Regions from separate parts of the Streptomyces sp. NPDC030820 genome, predicted to be linked through region 1. Evidence: riboswitches for the same ligand, from Rfam matches in the RefSeq annotation. Region 1 holds a riboswitch; the other holds the start of a gene.
What was found. A riboswitch is a leader RNA that binds a small molecule or an ion and turns the genes downstream of it on or off. The one in region 1 is predicted to bind cyclic di-AMP.

Region 2: linked by a shared signal. The riboswitch ahead of ACZ418_RS05735 (C40 family peptidase) and the one ahead of ACZ418_RS04720 (transglycosylase SLT domain-containing protein) in region 1 are both predicted to bind cyclic di-AMP.

Annotation. Positions count from the first base shown of each region.
Region 1 is NZ_JBVIEB010000002.1:34,214-38,979, reverse strand. Features, by position in the region: gene ACZ418_RS04730 (LolA family protein) at 1-111, opposite strand, end outside; gene ACZ418_RS04725 (polyprenyl synthetase family protein) at 562-1,572, opposite strand; cyclic di-AMP (ydaO/yuaA leader) riboswitch at 2,164-2,345, shown strand; gene ACZ418_RS04720 (transglycosylase SLT domain-containing protein) at 2,350-2,844, shown strand; gene ACZ418_RS04715 (HAD family hydrolase) at 2,974-3,786, opposite strand; gene ACZ418_RS04710 (FAD-dependent oxidoreductase) at 3,914-4,766, opposite strand, start outside.
Region 2 is NZ_JBVIEB010000002.1:246,685-251,450, reverse strand. Features, by position in the region: gene ACZ418_RS05745 (M23 family metallopeptidase) at 1-114, shown strand, start outside; gene pcrA (DNA helicase PcrA) at 157-2,676, opposite strand; cyclic di-AMP (ydaO/yuaA leader) riboswitch at 2,982-3,087, shown strand; gene ACZ418_RS05735 (C40 family peptidase) at 3,117-4,307, shown strand.

The DNA.
Region 1 (4,766 bases):
GACCCCCACCACGGCGACAGGGACCGCGTAACGGGCCGTCCTGCGGCGTCGGGCCTGCCGCTCCTCGTCCCGAGCGGCGTCCACTGCGTCGTCGGATTCGTACGGTGCCATGTGTGCCTTACCTCCGTCGTCGGCGGCGGCTGTTCTCACGCTGGTCCACCAGAGCCGCCATTCTCACCCGAATCGGTGAGGAGTGGTGATTTCCGTGGTTTCCATCTCACCAAATCGGCCATGAAGAAGCGTCAGACCTCGGAGCCAACTCCGCGTACGCCTGGGGTATGACACGCAGGGGCAGGAACTCCCCCGACCCGTAAGGGTCTCACCGGAACGGAGGGGGCCGTACGGGGGTGTCGGGGGGCGTGGGGGCGTTCGGACGCATAGGGCGTATGGATCCCCGGCGAGGCACGCTGCCGGAAACACGGCGCGACGGACAGCCGGAAGCGTGGCCCGGCCACACGGCCCGGACGCAGCGAGACGCACGGCCCGGAGCGCGACAGACGGACAACCAGATGCGTGCCCGAGTCGCGGCCGGGGCGTGGTGTGCTGTGGCAGGCAGCCGGGTCAGCCGGCGCGGTGGACCACCGCGTCGCACAGCTCCATCAGCGTGGCCTTGGCGTCGCACTCCCGCAGCGGCGCCAGCGCGGCCCGTGCCTCCTCCGCGTACCGCACGGTGTCCCTGCGGGCCTGCTCCAGCGCGGGGTGGGCGCGCAGCGCGGCCAGTGCCTCGGCGTGCCGGGCGTCGTCGCTGAGGTCGGAGTCCAGCAGCTCGCACAGCGCGATGTCCTCGGCCAGGCCGAGGCGGGCGGCCCGCTCGCGCAGCCGGAGCACGGGCAGGGTCGGGATGCCCTCGCGCAGGTCGGTGCCCGGGGTCTTGCCGGACTCGTGCGAGTCGGAGGCGATGTCCAGGACGTCGTCGGCGAGCTGGAAGGCGACCCCGAGCCGCTCGCCGTACTGGGTGAGCACGTCGACGACCGTCTCGTCGGCACCGGACATCATCGCGCCGAACCGGCACGAGACCGCCACCAGCGAGCCTGTCTTTCCGCCGAGCACGTCCAGGTAGTGCTCGACCGGGTCGCGGCCGTCGGAGGGACCGGCGGTCTCCAGGATCTGGCCCGTGACCAGCCGCTCGAAGGCGAGGGCCTGCACCCGGACCGCCTCGGGGCCGAGGTCGGCGAGGATCTGGGAGGCGCGGGCGAAGAGGAAGTCGCCGGTGAGGACCGCGACGGAGTTGCCCCAGCGGGTGTTGGCGCTGTCCACGCCGCGCCGCACGGCCGCCTCGTCCATGACGTCGTCGTGGTACAGCGTGGCCAGGTGGGTCAGCTCCACGACCACGGCCGAGGGCACGATGCCCGGCGCGTAAGGGTCGCCGAACTGGGCCGCGAGCATCACGAGCAGCGGCCGGAACCGCTTCCCGCCGGCTCGCACGAGGTGCTGCGCGGCCTCCGTGATGAACGGGACCTCGCTCTTGGTGGCCTCGAGCAAGCCTTCCTCGACAGCCGCCAATCCGGCCTGGACATCGGCTTCCAGAGCCTGGTCCCGCACGCTCAGCCCGAACGGCCCGACGACGGTCACGAGGGGTCTCCTGTCTGCTGGTGTCTGCTGGCGATTACACGGTTTGTCGATAGGTCGCTGCCATCACTCAAGTCAGCGTATCCGGTCCCTGTTCGATCACCGATAGCGCCCACCCGTCCAGCCTGGGCGGTATCGGATCACGACCGGTATGTTTTTGATCAAGTAATAAGAGCGGACATTCATCGACTTAACAGGAACCTGCACGCTTTGTCGCGAGACGAGGGGCGAGCGGAGTAATGCCTACACCCCAGACAACGACAGGCACCACACCAGGGGTTCCGCCGCGGGTTCCGTCATGGGCTTCGCCACGGGCCTCCGTCGATCCACCCGAATCCATCATGTCCGATTTGAAATACTTTGTTATTTCGTGAAATGGGTCACGGGCAGCCTCCGGCATCGAGGGTCCGCCGGAACCCCTTCTCCCCCGTTCCGTCCGCGAGTTGAGGGTTGGCAACCGCAAAGGATCAAGTACCCCATACGGCACAGACCAAGGTCAAATAGTGCATTGTGTGCATCAGGTACTTGTTTCGGACATGTGCTCTCGCATACGTTCCGGGCCGTCGGGCGGACGCCGAATCCTGCCGCCGCCCGTGTGACCCATCGACGAACTCATTCGTACGGCAGGAGCGGGGGACCCAGGTAAGTCGCCTGACCGGTCGGCACACGCCGCACCGGGACGGCTAGGGGTGAAGCCGTGCCTTCTCGCGAAGGCGCGGCCGGGCACCTCCCCGCCCGAACCCGACAGCTCACCTCGCAGGCGACGGAGAGGACTTCCCCATGCCTTCTGCCGCTCGACACCACCAGCCCCGCACCAACCGCCTCGCTCGCACCCTCGCCGTCGCCGGCACCGGTGCCACCGTCCTCGCCCTGCCGCTCATCGGCGCCACCAGCGCCTCCGCGGCCACCGGCACGACGACCACCAAAACGGCCTCCACCACCGTCGCCGGGTACCCGAACAACCTCGACGGCTGGATCCGCGAGTCCCTCGCGATCATGGCCCAGAAGGGCATCCCGGGCACCTACAACGGCATCTACCGCAACGTCATGCGGGAGTCGTCCGGCAACCCGTACGCCATCAACCTCTGGGACTCCAACGCCGCCAAGGGCATCCCGTCCAAGGGTCTCCTCCAGGTGATCGACCCGACCTTCAACGCGTACCACGTGGCCGGCACCGCCTTCAATCCGTACGACCCGGTCGCCAACATCACCGCGGCCTGCAACTACGCCGCCGCCCGGTACGGGTCCATCGACAACGTGTCCAGCGCGTACTGACCGGTCCCGCCGACCGGCACGGCATCGGCCGCCCGGTGCGCCCACACCTGACGGAGGGGCACACCGGGCGGCCGTCGCTCCTTCCGGAGAAGGTCGTGCACCGGGGACGGCCGCGTACTGATGTGCCGGTCAGTCGGTCGGGAACAGTCTTTCGAGGACGACGGCGATGCCGTCGTCCTCGTTCGACAGGGTGATCTCATCGGCCACCGCCTTCAGTTCGCAATGTGCGTTGGCCATGGCGACCCCGCGTCCCGCCCAGTCGAACATCGGGATGTCGTTGGGCATGTCGCCGAACGCCAGTGCCTCCTCCGCCGCGACCCCGAGCCGCTCGGCAGCCAGCGCGAGACCGGTCGCCTTGGTCACCCCGGACGGCTGAAGCTCCACGGTCCCCGGCCCCGACATGGTGACCGTGGCCAGTGAGCCCACCACCGCGCGCGCCGTGGCCGCCAACTCGTCGTCGGACAGGGTGGCGTGGCGCAGCAGCACCTTGCTGATCGGCGCGCACCACAGGTCGTCGCGCCGGCCGACCTGCACCGCGGGCAGGGTCGGGTGCGGCATCCGGTACCCGGGCTCGATGAGCGTGAGCCCGTCGACCCCGTCCTGGTCGACGGCCGCGTACACCTGCCCCACCTCGGCCTCGATCTTGCCGAGCGCGGTCTCGGCCAGCTCCCGGTCCAGCCGGACCGACCACAGCAGGCGGCCGGTCCCGGCGTCGTACACCTGTGCGCCCTGTCCGCACACCGCGAGTCCCGTGCAGCCGAGGTGCGCCAGCAGCGGCCGTACCCGCGGGGCCGGGCGGCCCGTCACCACCAGGTGCCGGGCCCCGGCCCGCGTCCCCCTCGCGAGCGCGGCGAGCGACCGGTCGGAGACGGTGTCGTCGCCGCGCAGCAGCGTTCCGTCCAGGTCGGTGGCGATCAGTGAATACGTGGGGGAGGCTGCCATGATCAGAGAATACGGATACCGGGCCCCACCGACTCACCTTGTCGTCCTGCGCACTTACGTACTGGTCCACCCCAAGTAGTGCTCCCCCACTCCTCGTTGATAAGGGCGCGCAGGACCGCAGGAGGCCTCAGCGATGAGCCGCCGCCAGGTGTTTCGTCAGGCGCGGTGAGGCGAACTCCGTGCCGCAGACGAAGCGCATCACCGGTCCGTACGACGACGCCGCCGGCAGGCCGGTGAAGTACAGGCCGGGAACGGACGAGACGAAGCCGGGTCCGAGCTTCGGCGTGCCGCGGCTGACCGCGAGCCGGGTGCGCAGTTCGTGGCCGAGGAAGTCCATCGCCGCGATGTCGACGCGGTAGCCGGTGGCGGCGATGACATGGTCGGCGGTGAGCCGCTCGGTGTGCCCACCGTGGGTGCGGACGGTGAGGACGGGGCTGCCGTCCGGTGCCTCGGCGTTCACGACCCGCTCCACGTCCTGCACCTGCACCGCGCGCTCGAAGCGCTCGCGCAGCCACCAGGCGCCGAGCGGTCCGAGGACCCGGCGGACCAGGAAGTGGCGGGTGGCCTCGGGCAGATAGCGGTAGGGGTGCGGGTAGTAGCTGAACGCCCAGAGCGACCAGGCGCGGCCGAACGGAGACTCGGGGCGCAGCTTCGGCTGCTTCCAGGGCGGCGCGCCGAAGGCGACCCGGCCGCGGCCGCGCGCGACGACACGCACGCGTGCGCCCGCCTCGGCGGCGAGCGCCGCCGTCTCCAGCGCGGACTGGCCGGCACCGACCACGATGAGTTCCTTGCCGGCGAAACGGCTCAGGTCGTGGTGCTGGGAGCTGTGCGAGACCGGGCCGGTGGGCGCCGGTCCGTCGGCCGCGGCTCCCGCGAGCTCCGCCGGCAGGTGCGCCAGACCCGACAGGCCGGTGGCGACGACGACCGCGCGTGCGGTGAACGTCTCCCCCGAGTCCAGCTTCAGCTCGAAGCCGCCGCTC
Region 2 (4,766 bases), 210 kb from region 1:
GGCAACTCCGGCAACTCCACCGGTCCGCACCTGCACTTCGAGGTACGGCCCGCGGGCGGGGCGGCCATAGACCCGCTGCCGTGGCTGCGGAGCCACGGGCTCGACCCGACGTAGAGCCCGGGGGCCTTCGCCCCCAGAACCCCTACGGCCTCTCCCCTACAGCTTCTCCACCGGCGCGTACCGCAGCAGCAGCCGCTTCGGCTTGGTGTCGCCGAAGTCGATCGTCGCCTCCGCGTTCCCGCCCGTGCCCTTCACGGCGACGACCGTGCCGAGCCCGAACTGGTCATGGGTGACCCGGTCCCCTACGGCGAGGGCGACCACCGGCTTCTCCGTGGTGCGCCGCGCGGCGAACCCGGACGCGCCCGACGCCGAGGAACGCGAGCGGGTCGAGGACAGCGAGGCCGCGATCCCGGAGGCCGGGCCGGAGGACACCGGCGCCGCCGCCCCAGTCCGCTTCCAGTCCACATGGGTGGCCGGAATCTCTTCCAGGAAGCGGGAGGGCGGGTTGTACGACGGCTGGCCCCAGGCGCTGCGCATCGCCGACCGCGTGAGATAGAGCCGCTCCCGCGCGCGCGTGATGCCCACGTACGCCAGGCGCCGTTCCTCCTCCAGCTCCTTGGTCTGGCCGAGGGCGCGCATGTGCGGGAAGACACCGTCCTCCATGCCGGTCAGGAAGACGACCGGGAACTCCAGGCCCTTGGCGGTGTGCAGGGTCATCAGGGTGATGACGCCGGAGCCTTCCTCGTCCTCGTCGGGGATCTGGTCGGAGTCGGCGACGAGGGCCACCTGCTCCAGGAAGTCGGCCAGGGTGCCCTGTTCCCCCTCCCCGCGCTCCTGCTCGAACTCCAGGGCCACCGCCGCGAGTTCCTGGAGGTTCTCGATGCGGGTCTCGTCCTGCGGGTCGGTGGAGGCCTGCAACTCGGCCAGATAGCCGGTGCGTTCGAGCACCGCCTCCAGGACGGTCGCGGGGCCCGCACCGGACTCGACGATGGTGCGCAGGTCCTCCATCAGCGTGTTGAACCGCTTGACGGCGTTGGTGGAGCGCGCGGCCATGCCGTACGCCTCGTCCACGCGCTTGAGCGCCTGCGGGAAGCTGATCTTCTCGCGCTGGGAGAGGGCGTCGATCATCGCCTCCGCGCGCTCGCCGATGCCCCGCTTGGGCACGTTGAGGATGCGGCGCAGCGGCACCGAGTCCTCGGGGTTGGCGAGCACACGCAGATAGGCCAGGACGTCCCGGACCTCCTTGCGCTCGTAGAAGCGGACCCCGCCGACGACCTTGTAGGGCAGGCCGACGCGGATGAAGACCTCTTCGAAGACACGGGACTGGGCGTTGGTGCGGTAGAAGACGGCGACATCGCCCGCCCTGGCCTCGCGCGCGTCGACCAGGCGGTCTATCTCGTCGGCGACGAACTGGGCCTCGTCGTGCTCGGTGTCGGCGACATAGCCGGTGATCCGCGCGCCCTGGCCGGCGTTGGTCCACAGGTTCTTCGGGCGGCGGGACTCGTTGCGCTCGATGACCGCGTTGGCGGCGGACAGGATGGTCTGTGTGGAGCGGTAGTTCTGCTCCAGCAGGATCGTCGTCGCGTTCGGGTAGTCCTCCTCGAACTGGAGGATGTTGCGGATCGTCGCGCCGCGGAAGGCGTAGATCGACTGGTCCGCGTCACCCACGACGCACAGTTCGGCGGGCGGGAGGTCGTGCTCGCTCGGCGGGGTGTCCTCGTCGTGCTCGCCGGTGCCCACGAGTTCGCGCACGAGCGCGTACTGGGCGTGGTTGGTGTCCTGGTACTCGTCGACGAGGACATGCCGGAAGCGGCGGCGGTAGTGCTCGGCGACGTCCGGGAAGGCGCGCAGCAGGTTGACCGTCGTCATGATCAGGTCGTCGAAGTCGAGCGCGTTGGCCTCGCGCAGGCGCGACTGGTAGAGCGCGTATGCCTGGGCGAGGGTCTTCTCGAAGCCGTCGGTGGCCTGGGTTGCGAAGTCCTCCTCGTCGATCAGCTCGTTCTTCAGGTTGCTGATCTTCGCGCTGAACGACTTCGGCGGGAAGCGCTTGGGGTCGAGGTCCAGGTCGCGGCAGACCAGGGCCATCAGGCGCTTGCTGTCGGCGGCGTCGTAGATGGAGAAACTGGAGGTGAAGCCGAGCTTCTTGCTCTCCCGGCGCAGGATGCGCACGCACGCGCTGTGGAAGGTCATCACCCACATCGCGTTCGCGCGCGGGCCGACGAGCTGCTCGACGCGCTCCTTCATCTCCCCCGCGGCCTTGTTGGTGAAGGTGATCGCGAGGATCTGGCCCGGGTGCACATGCCGCTCGGCGAGCAGGTGGGCGATGCGGTGGGTGAGCACGCGGGTCTTGCCGGAGCCGGCGCCGGCGACGATGAGCAGCGGGGAGCCGGCGTGCACAACTGCGGCGCGCTGGTTGTCGTTCAGCCCCTCCAGCAGCGCCGCCGCGTCGAGGACGGGACGCGGGGCGCCGTCGCGGTAGTACCCTCCCCCACTCTCGGCTCCGCTCGAGCGGGGGGACCCCCATCGGTCCGGCGGCACGTCGAACTTCCCGCCGAACAGATCGTCCGGAAGCGGCTCCGGAGCGTGATCGTCCTCGGGCGGCGGCGGGGGCTCCTCCTCGCGCCCGCGAGGGGCCTGGAGGTCCGCCAGGAAGCTGTCGTCAAAGAGGCTGCTCATCGCTCTACGAGTCTAGGGCGCCCCACCGACAACCGGTCGCCGTCCCAGGAACCCGACCGGTCCGGAACGGAGTTGATCTTCACCGTCGAATGGCCCGCACCCTGCTCACACAGGGGAACCGTCCGATGACAGACGAGCGAAACCCACCTCAGGTCACGAAAATGTATCGGACATATCACGCACCAACCTTCACAGGAGTCACACCAGTTGGCTAGCGTGCGTTCGGGCCGTACGACCCCTACCGGCGAGCCTCGCCGGGCCGCGCGGCCCCCGCCGAGTCTGGCGCGTCCCGCGGGGCGCCCGGAGCCGGGGACCCACCGACCTTTGGGGTGAATCGGCCGGCTCCCACCCGGGACGCCGCCGTAGGGCAACCCTTCCGAACCACCGCCCGAACCCGACAGCTAACCCGGTAGGCGGCCCACTGGAAGGAGTCGCCTCCCTTGGCGTCGCACCGCAAGCCGCGCCCCGGCGGGACCATCGGAACCGGCCTTCGCGCTCCCGCCCTCGCCACCGCCGCCCTCACCTCCATGGCTGTGCTCTCGCAGACCGCGGAGGCCGCCCCGAGTACCGATCACGCCAAGCCGAGCCTGGAGGAGGTCGAGAAGAAGGTCGACGATCTCTACCGCCAGGCGGAGTCGGCGACCCAGAAGTACAACGCGGCCAAGGAGCGGACCGGCAAACAGCGCGGCCGCGTCGACGCCCTGCGCGACGACGTCGCCCGGCGCACCGCACGCCTCAACAAGGCCCGCGAGGAGCTGGGCTCCTTCGCCGCGGCCCAGTACCGCACCGGCGCCGCCGCCCCCGACACGGCCACCTTCCTGCTGGCGAACGACCCGCAGGACTACTTCGACCAGACCCAGCTGATGAACCGGCTGACCTCGCGGGAGAAGACCGCGGTCGACGACTACATCGGCGAGCAGGCCGCGACCATGAAGAAGCGGCGCGAGGCCGCGGAGAGCCTGCAGACGCTGACCGACTCACAGCACGACCTGCAGACCGCCAAGGCCACCGTGCAGAAGAAGCTGGCCACGGCGCGCGAGCTGCTGTCGCAGCTGACGGCCCAGGAGAAGGCGCGGCTGGCCGCCATCGAGCGGGCGAAGGAGCAGGAGGCGGCGCGCAAGGCGGCCGAGCTGGCGAAGCAGCAGGCAGCTCAGCAACAGGCCGCCTCGTCGTCGTCCACCTCCGCGGGGTCCGCCTCCGGATCCGGTTCTACGGGCTCCGGCTCGACGGGCTCCGGCTCGACCGGGTCCACCACCACGTCCAGCTCGTACGACACCAAGGCCGAGAAGGCGATCGCCTTCGCCCGCGCGCAGATCGGCAAGCCGTATGTGTGGGGCGCCACCGGTCCGGACTCCTACGACTGCTCGGGCCTCACCCAGGCCGCCTGGAAGGCCGCCGGCGTCACGCTTCCTCGCACCACGTACGACCAGGTCAACGCGGGCACCACGGTCTCGCTCGCCGACGCGCGGCCGGGCGACCTGATCTTCTTCTACGACGACATCAGCCACGTCGGCATCTACATAGGCAACGGCATGATGATCCACGCCCCGAAGCCGGGCGCGTACGTCCGCGAGGAGTCGATCTACTACGGCGGCGAGTCGATCATCCACAGCGTGGTCCGCCCGGGCTGACCGCCCATCCCGGGCACGGCCGCGCCCCGGCCGACTCGCGCTCCACGCGCGCGTGCCATCGCATTGCAGGGCCACGCGCGCGTGCCGCGCGAACGGCACGTCCACGCGGGCGCGTGCCTACGCCCTGGGCTCCACGCGCGCGTGCCGGTGTCTTGGGGGTGCGCGTCGGCGGATGGCCTGTCCATGGGCGCATACCGGCGTCCTCCGCGTCCACGCGCGCGTGGGGCCGTTTGGCTGGTGCGACAGGGCATGAAGGTCGCGCCGTCCGCGTCCACGCGCGCGTGGGGCCGTTCCTCCGTCGATACGCGCCGCGCGCCGACCGTTCCTTTGACCACGCACGCCGGCCGCTCCTCCATCCACGCGGCCAACGCCCTCCAGCCCCCGTCCACGCGGCCACAGCCTTCCGGCATCCACGCGCCCCGGCTTCCCTGCCTCCGCAAGCGCGGTGCCGACCTTTCA